Linked DNA regions of Cellulophaga sp. L1A9. The protein of the gene in region 2 interacts with the protein of the main gene of each other region in a pairwise test. Links are inferred from orthologs where the notes say so. Each region holds a gene or a part of one and is shown on either strand. Other genes may lie near its edges.

Evidence for each region.
Region 1: the proteins of rlmB (region 2) and tsaE interact in binary tests that used the Escherichia coli proteins (3 or more experiments, as listed by UniProt). The link is inferred for Cellulophaga sp. L1A9 from one-to-one orthologs.
Region 3: the proteins of rlmB (region 2) and GQR94_RS14840 interact in binary tests that used the Escherichia coli proteins (3 or more experiments, as listed by UniProt). The link is inferred for Cellulophaga sp. L1A9 from one-to-one orthologs.

The regions. Positions count from the first base shown.
Region 1 is NZ_CP047027.1:4,933,327-4,937,601, reverse strand. The notes cover bases 543-3,242. They hold tsaE (tRNA (adenosine(37)-N6)-threonylcarbamoyltransferase complex ATPase subunit type 1 TsaE), read right to left. Parts: upstream 2,250-3,242; coding sequence 1,836-2,249; downstream 543-1,835. Other genes in these bases: GQR94_RS21770 (hypothetical protein), read left to right, coding at 2,758-3,242; GQR94_RS21780 (hypothetical protein), read right to left, coding at 830-1,360; GQR94_RS21785 (alanine dehydrogenase), read right to left, coding at 543-757. In the rest of the region: more of GQR94_RS21785, read right to left, coding at 1-542; more of GQR94_RS21770, read left to right, coding at 3,243-3,531; GQR94_RS21765 (hypothetical protein), read left to right, coding at 3,732-4,275. UniProt on the Escherichia coli protein: Required for the formation of a threonylcarbamoyl group on adenosine at position 37 (t(6)A37) in tRNAs that read codons beginning with adenine.
Region 2 is NZ_CP047027.1:899,822-904,286, forward strand. Bases 457-3,346 are described here. They hold rlmB (23S rRNA (guanosine(2251)-2'-O)-methyltransferase RlmB), read left to right. Parts: upstream 457-1,477; coding sequence 1,478-2,215; downstream 2,216-3,346. Other genes in these bases: GQR94_RS03735 (hypothetical protein), read left to right, coding at 548-1,288; GQR94_RS03745 (rhomboid family intramembrane serine protease), read right to left, coding at 2,227-2,970; GQR94_RS03750 (replication-associated recombination protein A), read left to right, coding at 3,060-3,346. Also shown: GQR94_RS03730 (hypothetical protein), read left to right, coding at 1-164; more of GQR94_RS03750, read left to right, coding at 3,347-4,337; GQR94_RS03755 (hypothetical protein), read right to left, coding at 4,334-4,465. UniProt on the Escherichia coli protein: Specifically methylates the ribose of guanosine 2251 in 23S rRNA.
Region 3 is NZ_CP047027.1:3,362,164-3,366,684, forward strand. Bases 1,034-3,979 are described here. They hold GQR94_RS14840 (NAD(P)H-hydrate dehydratase), read left to right. Parts: upstream 1,034-1,705; coding sequence 1,706-3,253; downstream 3,254-3,979. Other genes in these bases: thrA (bifunctional aspartate kinase/homoserine dehydrogenase I), read right to left, coding at 1,034-1,433; GQR94_RS14845 (hypothetical protein), read left to right, coding at 3,422-3,979. In the rest of the region: more of thrA, read right to left, coding at 1-1,033; more of GQR94_RS14845, read left to right, coding at 3,980-4,447; GQR94_RS14850 (hypothetical protein), read left to right, coding at 4,440-4,521. UniProt on the Escherichia coli protein: Bifunctional enzyme that catalyzes the epimerization of the S- and R-forms of NAD(P)HX and the dehydration of the S-form of NAD(P)HX at the expense of ADP, which is converted to AMP.

The DNA of each region.
Region 1 (4,275 bases), 4.0 Mb from region 2 along the record:
AGTTTTTTGGCTGAATGGTAGACGTATATACGGTTTGCCTTAAGTGTGATTGTATGTTTCTAAGCTTGGTAATGGAGTTATCAAATATTTTAACATTTGCACCTAAACCAATTGCGGAACGCGCTGCAAACTCTCCCACGGTGCCAGCACCTATGATAACAACTTCTACTGGTGGAACGCCGCTAATATTGCCAAACATGAGTCCGTTTCCTTTATTGGTATTAGACATTATTTCCGAAGCAATAAGCACCGAAGAAATTCCAGCAATTTCACTTAAAGAGCGTACCGCAGGGTATTTGCCGTCATCATCCATGATGTATTCAAAGGCAATAGCTGTTAACCGCTTTTTGGCAAGCGTTTCAAAATATTTTTTAGACTGTGTTTTTATTTGAAGCGCAGAGATAATGGTTGTTTGCGGATTCATTAATTCTAATTCCGCTAATGTCGGTGGTTCTACTTTTAATAGAATAGAGCAACCGAATACTTTTTTAGTATCTCTAGTAATTTCTGCACCTGCATTGGTGTATTCTATATCTGTAAAATTAGCCCCTTCGCCAGCTCCTGCTTCCAAAAGTACGCGATGTCCGTTTGCGGTAATCGCATTTACGGCATCGGGAGTTAAGCAAATACGTTTTTCTTGGTATTGATTTTCTTTAGGAATTCCAATGAAGAGTTCTCCTTTTTGGCGTAATACTTCAAGGGTTTCTTCTTGCGGAAGTAACTGTTGTTTGCTAAAGGGCGACGTTGGTTTATCCATTTGCTGTAAATATAAAAATTAGTCAATGAAAATTGACAAACTAGCACTATTAAAATAATAGTAAAAGCAAATTTACAACTTTTTACCCTTTAGGTCTTTTTCTTTTTGCAGGCGTTCTCTTTCCTTATATTCTTTTAGTTCTGCATCAATAGCATCTAGATCTATGCCGTGTACATGTTTATCAAATAATTTTACGCGAATAAAATATACTATGGGTATGATAATCATACAGACGCCCAATAAATAAAGCAATTCGTTTTCGTCAACTTTTAAAGACTCACCATAAATAGAAGAAAATAATTGGAAAGCATACATGGCAATTGGGATTAAAATAGCATGGTACCACCAGTTTTTGCAAGTTATAAACCAAATAGTTAATAGGTATAATGGTATTATTTTATTTAAATAATACCAAACGGCAATTTTTATGTTACCATAACCATTTTGAGTTATTGGAACTCCTAAGAAATTCCAAGTTTTTATATCTGGGCTTGAAGGTAAATACTTGTAGCTGTAAAAGAATAAGACTGATAGTGAGATGAATAAAGCTAGCAAACCTTCGATTAGTAATTTTTTTCTAATTTTTTTTTTTTCGGTGCTCATAAATGTCTCTAGTACTAGGATAGTACTTTAAACTTTAAATATTTGAAAATATTGTATACAAAAAAGCAACTCAATAAAATTGAGTTGCTTTAACGAAATAATTTAATTTTTATCCTTGAGGAAGAATTTTGATTTCGGCCTTATCGACTGAGTTTATCTCATATAATTTATCATCATCAGTTGAACTTGTAGAAGTACAAGAAGATAATGCGAATAATGCGATTGCTGCGATTGCTAGGAGGGATTTTTTTGTGTTCATCGTAAAATAAATTTAGTTGGTTTTTATTTGATTTTGATTTAAATGTAAGAAAACACCTAATTAAATATCTTCTCACAATGTTAAATTAAGTATTTTAACATTAAAAACCTACACATTGTCGATAAAATTTTTTTTAACGGAAAAAACATAACAAAAACAAGGCCTAAGCGATGTACTTATTTTTTTGCATATTGGGCATGAGTATAGCGAAAGGTATTAAGACGGAATTTGAAGCATTCTGGTGCTTGTATCTAGTATAGAAATAGAGAGGTGAGTAGCATCTTCTGGAATTAAACTACCAATTTTGTCTGGCCATTCCATAAAAACCCAATGATTGGAATACAGGTAATCTTCCACGCCAAAATCTAAGGCTTCAGATTCGTCATTTAATCTGTAAAAATCAAAATGATACGCTAGAGTATTGTTTTGAGCATCACTATATTCATTGACAATTCCAAAAGTAGGACTGCTTGCTTCTCCATGGCCGCCAAGTTCTTTTACAATAGCTTTTATTAAAGTTGTTTTACCTGCACCCATTTCGCCATGAAAACATATTTTTTTTGAAGGCGAGTTTTCAATAATTAATTTCGCTATTTCTTTAATTTCCTCTTGTCTATATTCCTTATTCATATCATATTTTTAGAACATACAATTTTAAGGTATATATTTATGGCAAAAAAGTTCCCTATTGAAAATTATACCTAAGAAATTATTAAAGCTGAATTTACTTTTGGCTATTTTGGTATTTTGTTTACCGGTTTTACTGTATATATATTTATTGTTTCCAAGAACTACGATATTAGATTTATGGTTTTTTTCCTATGAAATTCAACATTTTAAAAATGCAGAATATTTAATCTATTTCTTATTTGGGAAATTTTATGTCATTGTAATACTTAGTATTTGGTTTCTAACAATATCAAATTGGTGGAGGTGTTTAATACTTCCAACAATCATTTATTTTGTATTTCAATTAAATCAAATTATTGTCCAAGAATTAGAGGTTGAACAGAACATTTATTTTGTGGGCTGTGGCTTAGGTGTTTGTTACAGTATTTTATTGCACCTTGTATATAGGAGATCTAAAATATTTAAAGTCACGTTTATTCAAATATTGACCTATGATATGTTAAAATTATTGAAAACTAATTTTAAAGAGAAAAGAATATTTGATTTAAAGAGCCGATGGCTCACTGATAAAGCAGCTAAAACAACTTCCATAAACGAGAAAAATACGCTTATTGAAGAAGTTAGGAAATTAGAAATGCATCTATTATACAATAATAAATTACCATTGTTTAAACATGGAAATAAATCAAACGGTAAAACAGGTTATTTTATAGCTGTTCTAGTGGTTTTAACTCCTTGTATGCTATATATCTATAATTTTATTCCTGATGATCTTGATGGAATTTTGCGATTAGGAACATTTCATTACAACACAGGGTTTGCGCATGTAAAACTCTTTGGGTATTATTTTTTTACTAAACTCTTCTATATAGTACTTTTGGCTACCTGGTTTTACACCACTAATAATATTTTGAAGTGGGGTATATTTATAAACCTAATTGTTGTGGTATTTCAAATGTTTACAATTTTAGATAATTCTAATACTAAATTAGATGAGCATGAGTTATTAACATCATTGCCCATAATGATTCCTGTAATACTGACTTTTATATTGTTAAACCAAATTATAAAATATAAGAGTAAGAACGATGTTTTAAATGAAGATATAGAAGAAGAGGTTCAGGAGGTACTAACACAACTTACTGTTTTGGGAAATAATGAGCATGGATTAATCAAAGAATTATTACTTCTCAGAAATGACAAGAATACTCTAGACAAAGAAGATTACTTTAGTCAGTTGAAAGCTTTAAAATCTAAACTTCAAAATAGCCTTGTTAATTAAATCAGTTTTTAAACTCTAATTTTATTTTGAATATAATCCCTAGAAATTTATTAAGATTAAACCTAATTATAGCGATAATAGTTTTTTCGCTTCCTTTATGGTTTTACACGTACTTATTAATTCCTAAAACATTATATGTTGACTTGTTTTTTTGGAAATATGAGATGCAGAGTTATTCTAGCTTTTACATATTCGTTTATATGATGATTCAGAAATTATACGTACTAGTTTTTATTAGTATTTGGTTCATTACAATATCTGATTGGTGGAAATATTCTTTAGTACCAATCATAATGAGTTTGGCTTATTTAATTTCAGATATGTTTTTCAGAGAGTCTGGATATACGCATATTTATTTTTTTGGGATTATGCTGGGATTGATTTATGTTTTATTTCTTAGTTTTTTAAGCAGGAAATATCAATTTAATGCCATTGAAAAAGTGAGGTTTTTGGTATTTGACATATCAAAACTTTTATTTTTAGGACTTCAGGAGAAGAAGATATATATAGAAAAGAAAGATAATTTTAATTCAGAAAAATTTGAAAGTATATCTAATATGCATCAAAATAGTTTGAATTTTAAAATAAAAAATTTGCAATCTTTTTTAAGGTATAAAAATAAATCAGTTTTAAATTTAAAGGAACGCAAAGAGTCATTTAATTTAGGCCTTGTAATTATAATTTTACTTTCTCCATTTTTATTTTTTATGCATTATTTAGCACCAGTCGATACATCAATTATAC
Region 2 (4,465 bases):
TACCAGAAGGAACTTCTACTTTAGTACTAACTTATAATAGCGGTATTTACGAAGAAGAACATAAATATGTAATTATTGACCCTAATGGAAATTTAGCATTCTCAGATGGTCCAGAACCAAACATAGGTATTATTCCGATTAAAGTTTGTCAACCAGAAGAATAGACTCAAAAAATAAATTCAAAAAAAAGGCCGCTAATTAGCGGCCTTTTTAATATTACATTATTAGAATACAAAACGAACTTACAAACACGCATAGCCATGTCTCCAATAATTCATAACATAAATTTTATGCTCGTGTTTTTTTAAATAAATCATTTTACGAATCTTATTAAAAAAATAAAATCTCCACCATAAAAATCCATGTGCACTCACATGAAATCATAAGTTTAGCAAGAATAATAACCAAAAAAATAAATTCAAATTAGATAAATTTGTAATCAAAAAAACCAAATATTTCTTAACACTTATCTTCTAAAAATATTAACATGTTTTTTGAAAAATATACTATTAAATTTCAAGTAAGTTAAACCGTAAAACAACCACTTATGAAATACAAAATTACCATTCCATTTATACTCTTATATAATTTAGTTCTATCACAAAATTTAAGTCCAGCACCCAATGGCGAGGCTGGTATGCTTGCAAATGCTAAGGGAGGAAGTCCAATGCTCAATTTGGTGATGATGGAATTAAGGAATAATGAATCAAATAATGCAGTCAATAAAACTTTAGGAACTCCATACTCTAATGATAAATTTATAAAAAGTAAGATTTATTATGATCATGACTTGCAAGGTGAATTCTTTGTACGATACAATGCCTTAAATAGTAGTATTGAATTAAAAAAATCCCTAGAGTCAGAAGAAAAACCACAACAACTTTTAGCAGATAAAAAAATCATCATCAAATACCTAAACAAGGAGCTAAGATTCACAACTTACATAAATAAGAAGAAAAAAACAAAAAATGGATACTTATCTCTAATTGCTGATGGAAAAAACTATAAGCTATATCACAGATTAGCTGTTAAATTTTCTGAAGGCAAAGCTGCTGCGAATTCGATGGTTGTCTCGATTCCTAGCAAATTTACTCATTTTGAAGAATATTACTTTCAAAAAGTAGAATTAAACCATATTGATTTCCTGCCTTTGAAGAAAGCGAAATTCTTAAAGCAATTTGATAAAAAAAATAAAAATGTGATAGAAGAATTTATCGAAAAAAATTCTCTTAATACAAATAAAGAGGAAAATTTAATCACAATTTTTAATTACATTAATACTTTATAATCGAATTTTACAGATTTAATAGAAAAAAATAAACTAATTAATCAATAAGCTTTTTCAAAAATCTTTGCATTATAAATTCTTTAAAAAATTGAACCAAATTAGCGCTTTGTATACTGGTTGAGTAGAATCCAAAAATTAATGGAGAAGTTTGAAGACATATAATTATAGTTTTTCCCTACCTTTGCCCCAATGGAAAACAATACTCAGATTTACGGTATAAGAGCAATTATTGAGGCAATAAATGCAGATAAGGCAATTGATAAAGTCTTTATTCAAAAAGGTCTTAAAGGCGATTTATTCAAAGAATTTGAAACCCTTATTCGAAGAAACGGGATTAACTCCTCCTATGTTCCTGTAGAAAAATTAAACAGGTTAACCAAAGGAAATCACCAAGGGGTTATTGCTACCATATCACCTATTAAATTTTTTACGATTGAAGAGTTAGTAGAGAACGTTTCTGCAAAAGAGACCACTCCCCTATTTTTATTGTTAGACCAACTATCTGATGTTCGAAACTTTGGTGCTATTATTAGAACTGCAGAATGTACTGGAGTAGACGGAATCATCATCCAGAAAAAAGGTGCTGCACCTGTGACAGCTGATACTATCAAAACTTCTGCTGGCGCTGCCTTTAAAGTGCCCATTGCAAAGGTAGATCATATTAAAGATGCTGTTTTTTATTTACAGGCTTCCGGGATCAGAACAATTGCTGCTACGGAAAAAACAGAAAATTCTGTTTATGACATCTCCTTCAAAGAACCATGTGCCATCATTATGGGATCCGAAGATTTAGGTATCTCCCCTTCTATTTTAAAAGTAGTAGATGACAAAGCAAAAATCCCTTTATTAGGAGAAATAGGATCATTAAACGTGTCTGTAGCTTGTGGTGTTTTTCTGTATGAAACCGTTAGGCAACGTAGTTTATAAATTTCGTTTACTTATTCTGGTTTTTCGCTTTCTTTATAATGGTATTGTATAATTACTTCTGGCTGCTCTTTTAATTCGATCTCTAGCTCTGGCGTACGTTCTATAAAATTTCCATTTTCATCAAAGTGCTGAAGGAATTCATCTTCTTCTTCCTTATAATCATCACGTTCCCAATCATATTTTTTGGTTTCCGGAATTGGTGTTTTAAGATAGTATGCAAAGAAGAAACCTACTAGAAATCCTGATAGGTGTCCTTCCCAAGAAATATCATCTTGAATAGGAAAGATATACCAAAGCATACTGCCATAAACGAAAACGACCATTAGGGACAATGCTACCAAACGGTAATAGTTAGTAAAAATTCCTTTAAAGAAAATAAAACTTGCCAATACATAGATTAGGCCACTAGCTCCAATATGATAAGACTCTCTTCCTATTAGCCACGTTAAAAACCCAGATACAAGTATCCCTAAAATAATAACTTGAAAAGCATTTTTCTTATAAAAATAAAATAGTGACGCTGTTAAAACTGCCAATGGCACCGTGTTATTATATAAATGCTGAGCAGAACCATGTATAAAAGGACTAAAGATTATACCTCTAAGACCCACTAGCGTTCTAGGTAGCACTCCAAATTTATTAAAGTTTATTCCTAGTCTAATTTCCACTAAAAAAACGATCCAAATAGCCAAAACCAAAAGTAATGGCGCAATAAGCACTGTATTCGTAAATTGGAACTGTTTGGATGCTTGCATACAAGTAATTTATAAAATGGAAATCAAAAACGCAACCAAAAACTACAAACATGATAAATTGTCATAAGTAGAATTTGTATTTTTGCACTATGAATGAACCTCTTGCAGAGCGGATACGCCCAAAGACATTAGAAGATTACATCAGTCAGCTTCATTTAGTAGGTGACAACGGCTCTCTTACGCATCAAATTAAAAAAGGAATAATTCCTTCGTTAATACTTTGGGGACCTCCAGGAACAGGTAAAACTACATTAGCCAACATTATCGCTATGGAAAGCGGTAGGCCCTTCTACACCTTAAGCGCAATTAATAGTGGTGTAAAAGATATTCGTGAGGTTATAGACAAAGCAAAACAAAGTGGCGGCTTATTCACAACCAAAAACCCCATTTTGTTTATTGATGAGATTCACAGGTTTAGCAAATCGCAACAAGATTCATTACTTGCTGCTGTTGAAAAAGGCTGGGTAACCTTAATAGGTGCTACCACTGAAAACCCTAGTTTTGAAGTTATCCCTGCATTACTCTCAAGATGTCAAGTATACATATTAAATGAATTTGGAAAAGATGATTTAGTCGCACTTCTAAAAAGAGCTATCTCTTTAGACAAGCATTTGAAATCTAAAAACATCAACCTAAAAGAAACTGATGCCTTATTGCGATTATCAGGTGGAGATGGGAGAAAGCTTTTAAATATATTTGAGCTCGTTATCAATTCTGAAAGCGGAGACACTATAGAAGTAACGAATGATTTAGTGCTACAAAAGGTGCAAAAAAACACCGTTCGTTATGATAAAACTGGGGAGCAACATTATGATATTATTTCGGCCTTTATAAAATCTATTAGAGGTAGTGATCCTAATGCAGCAGTGTATTGGTTAGCAAGAATGATTGAAGGCGGTGAAGATGTAAAATTTATTGCACGCAGAATGCTTATTGCAGCGTCTGAAGATATTGGTTTAGCTAACCCTACCGCGCTTGTAATGGCTAACACGACATTCCAAGCTGTTACCACTATTGGATATCCTGAAGCACGAATAATCTTAAGTCAATGTGCAATTTACTTAGCGACCTCTCCTAAAAGTAATGGGAGTTATATGGCCATCAATAGAGCGCTTAAAACAGTGACAGATACGGGTGATTTATCGGTGCCATTAGCTTTAAGAAATGCTCCAACAAAATTAATGAAAGACATTGGTTACGGTGCTGAATATAAATATGCACACGACTATCAAAATAATTTTGTTGAAGCAGAATTTTTACCTGATGATATCTCAGGAACTTCTTTCTACAAACCAAATAACAATCAGCGTGAGAATGCTATAAAGGAGTTTCTTAAAAACAGGTGGAAAGACAAATATTCTATCTAAAATTTAATATTCAAGGATTTTACTTTCAATACATCACCTTCATAAAACTCAAAGTACCAAGCACCGTCTTTTGCGTACACCAAACCTTTGGTTCCTGAAATCTCTTCACCCAAAAAGATATTAGGTTG
Region 3 (4,521 bases), 2.5 Mb from region 2 along the record:
TTTGTACCCACATTACCAACACCCATTACAAATAGGTTTAATTGTTTCGTGTTGTCTTCAAAAAATTCCTCATGTAGCGTATTTAAAGCTTTCTTTACATCATCTTTTACGATAACGGCAGAAATATTACGTTCAGAAGCACCTTGCGCAATTGCTCTAATATTAACATTATTCTTCCCTAAGGTGCTAAACATTTTACCGCTTAATCCTTGATGACGCTTCATATTATCGCCCACAAGGGCTATAATAGCTAAATCTTCTTCTGCGATGACAGGTTTTATTTTACCTAAGGATATTTCATATTCAAAAGCTTCATTTACAATAGCCACCGCTTTGGAAGCATCATTATCAGAAACGCCCACACAGATAGAATGTTCAGAAGAAGCTTGGGTGATTAAAACAACACTAATATTTGCTTGTGATAATACTTCAAAAAAACGTTTGGAAATTCCAGGGATACCTACCATGCCGGGCCCTTCTAAAGACAGCAGTGCAATATGTTCAACATGACTAATACCGCGAACAGTTTTTCCTTGTTCGTTTTTATTTTTTGTAATTAATGTTCCTTCGTTTTCAGCATCAAAAGTATTTTTGATGACAATAGAAATTCCTTTAGCAAGTACGGGTTGTATTGTTGGAGGGTATAATACTTTGGCTCCAAAATGTGATAGTTCCATAGCTTCCTCATAAGAAATATGTGGAATAGGCATCGCTTGTTTTACGATTCTAGGATTAGCGGTATACATTCCACTAACATCAGTCCAAATTTCTAATAGTTCAGCATCAATGGCACTAGCTATAATGGCTGCCGTATAATCAGACCCACCTCTACCTAAAGTTGTAGAGTCTCCAGAAATAGAGGAGGCTATAAAACCGGCCATTACAGTAATTTGTTCAGGAACAGCGGTAAAAAATTCTTTGCAATTGTGGTTCGTAACTTTAAAATCAACAATAGCTTTACCAAAATTAGAATTTGTTTTTATGAGCTCTCTACTGTCTTTATAGGTGCAGTTAAGCTTTTCAGCCCTGAAATATTCACTTATAATGTATGACGATAAAAGTTCGCCATAACTAACAATTTTATCAGATAGTTTTGGTGTGATTTCTCCAATTAAATAAGCACCTTCTAACAGTGTTTCTAAGGTGTTAAGTTCGCTTTTTACTTTGCTTAAAACTTTGCTTTGTTGTAAAACAGGAATTAGTTCCTTAATCGTATTTAAGTGTCTTTCTTCAATCTCTTTAAGGCTATTTTTATAGCTGTTATCTTGAGCAGAAGCTAGTGTAGCCGTGTTTAACAGTAAATCTGTTACCCCGCCTAAGGCGGAAACTACGACAATAGTTTTATTTGCTTTAGAATTAGCCACGATGTTTTTAACAAGGGCTATATTTTTTGCGTTAGCAACAGAAGTGCCTCCAAATTTTAGAACTTTCATTATGAGAAATAGTTTTGTGGTAATAAAAATAAAAATGCATGAATATGCGAAAACGGACGAGTTAATAGCAGATTACCCCAATGGGGTAGTGGTGCTGAAAGTGATAGTAGTATCACGCGCAATATAAAATGTAGAAAGGTTAAATTGACTATCCATTATTTGATCTTTATATCTTTTAAAGATATAGTCAAATGTAGTATTTTTGATTTCCTTATCAAACGATTTCCGAAATTATTACGGAATCAGCAATTAATGTTAAATATTATTATTAAATGAAGATTTTTAGCGCAAAACAAATCTACCAAGCTGATAAATATACAATAGAAAAACAGCAAATAAAAAGTGACGAACTTATGGAGCGCGTTGCGATTCAAATTTTTAATTGGTTACATCTTAGACTTCAAGGTGCTCCTGTAAAAATTCAACTATTTTGTGGTATTGGTAATAATGGAGGAGATGGTGTTGCTGTTGCAAGACATTTACAAGAACATGGCTATGCTATAGAAGTGCATATTGTAAACTATAGTGAGAAACGTTCTGATGATTTTTTGCTGAATTTAAATCGATTAAAAGAGCGCAAAATTTGGCCTAACTTTATTAATAGCGATTCGGATTTTCCTGAAATTAGCAAAGAAGATATTGTTATAGATGCTATTTTCGGTATTGGATTAAATAGAAATCCAGATGCTTGGGTTATTAAATTGATGCAAAAAATAAATGCTTCTGATGCTTTTGTTTTAGCAGTAGATTTACCTTCTGGTCTATTCACAAATAAAACGGTAAAGAAGGAGGATGGAGTGGTGAAAGCAAATCATATTTTAACCTTTCAAACGCCAAAATTGGTCTTTTTTCTCCCAGAAACGGGTATTTATGTCAATCAGTGGGAGGTTATGGATATTGGTATTGATGCTGAATTTATAGCTAATACGGAAGTCGACTATGAATTGATAAGCAAATTAGAAGTACTACCTTCTTATATTCCTCGAGAGAAATTCGCACATAAAGGTACTTATGGTCACGCTTTAATTATAGGAGGCAGTTACGGTAAAATAGGATCAGTTCAATTAGCCTCTAAATCTTGTTTACGCTCTGGAGCTGGTTTAGTGACTGCTTATTTGCCTAAATGCGGATATCTGCCTTTGCAAACTGCATTGCCAGAAGTCATGGTGCTTACAGATGCACATGAAGAATTTATCACTAAAATAAAATTTGAGATTACTCCAACGGTTATCGGAATAGGAATAGGTTTAGGTACAGCAAAAGAAACGCAGAAAGCTTTAGGGGAATTTCTTAAAAGCAATGAAAAACCATTAGTCTTAGATGCTGATGCTATCAATATTTTAGCACTAAATGAAGCTTTTTTAAAGAATTTGCCTGCGCAAACGGTTTTAACGCCACATCCTAAAGAATTGGAACGTTTGTTAGGAAAGTGGAAGGACGATTTTGATAAATTAAAAAAAGCAAAAGCATTTTCTAAAAAGTATGATTGTATTTTAGTGATCAAAGGGGCGCATACCATAACGGTATATGATGGCAAAGGGTATATAAATACTACAGGAAATCCTGGTATGGCTACTGCGGGAAGCGGTGATGTGTTAACCGGAATTATTACAGGATTAATTGCTCAAGGCTATGAAGCCTTAACGGCTTCAATTTTCGGGGTGTATTTACATGGTAGCTCTGGAGATATTGCGGTGGAGCGTTATGGCTATCAATCACTAACCGCTAGTGCGCTCATAGATAGTTTGGGTAATGCCTATATTGATTTATTTAAGCAGCCAGAACAGCCTCCGCAAGTGGAAGAACAACAACAGCAATAGGGAATGGATAAGTTAAAAGATTTTTTTAACTTTAAAAAATCAGTAGCTATAATTGATTTTTGAATCAGCTTCTATAATTAAATTAAGATCAAGTTAACGATTAAATTTAGTTTTAAGTTTTTTTTTATCTAAATTGTATAGAAAATATACTTTTTATACTTAGGCTAAATGGAAAAATTTGTAGATAATGTGCGATTAAAGAACCTAAAAAAGCAATTGCAAATTAATGCTAATAAAGTTGTTAGTAAGAATAAACGTGCTTCAAGATTGGGCTTAGAGAGAGCTATTAAAACAGAATTAGCCCTAACACTAAATAATTTTATAAATCAAGAAGTTAAAAAAGTTTCAGTAAAAACATATGATTGGTATTTTTTTGATACTATAGGTAGTTTGCGTTGTTATAGAAATGACTTAAATAAAAATAGATATTTTATAGTTGATTATGTAAATGTTAATTTAGATGGTTTGGCGACTTTTGTTAGTCTAGAGCGCAAAAGAGAATTACCTATTTCAGATGAAGAAATAAAAAAACGAATATCTAGTTCTGCTGCAATTTTCGCAAAAATGCTTGAAGTTACTGTTAGTGAAAAAGAAGATGCTAAAATTTGGAAAGCTTACGATACCGTTGATGAATCAAAAATAATTATGGTTACTATTGGTATTCCTCTAGCTATAATCGGAGGTGTGGAACTTTTTCCTGCGCTAGTAGCAGAGGGTGAATTAATAGCTTCTTCTGTATCTTATATAAAAAATATGTTTTCTACCTATAATATGGGATTAACATTGAATTCTAGTCTTCAAACGAGTTTAGCTTTTGGTTTTGGTGATGCTGCAGCTCAGTATGTGGGTAATGGTTTTGATTATACCAAGGTTGATCCATATAAAGCAGCAGTAACTGGAGTATTTAAGTTCAATCCGAGCTCAGTTTTATTAAGGTCTTCTATTTATTCCAGAAGCGATGAGAATTATATATTAAGATTCAGTAATCCTAATGCAGCTGCTGTTGATTTTACTTTTGGAATGTTGGGTGGAAGTGTAAATAAAACTATAGGAAGCTCTGGACTTATAGAGTTTAATAATAGTATGGGTGGTTTTTTGACGCACACCATGAGATTAGGCGTTAACTCCACTAAAACAGCTACTGCCAAAAAGGTTAAAAGGGAAGTAGATACAAATCGTAAGTCGCATGAATAACTTTGAAAGTTTTCTTAACTCTAAAACTCCTTTAAAGTATATATTGTTATTTGCTATTATCTATGCTATTTATA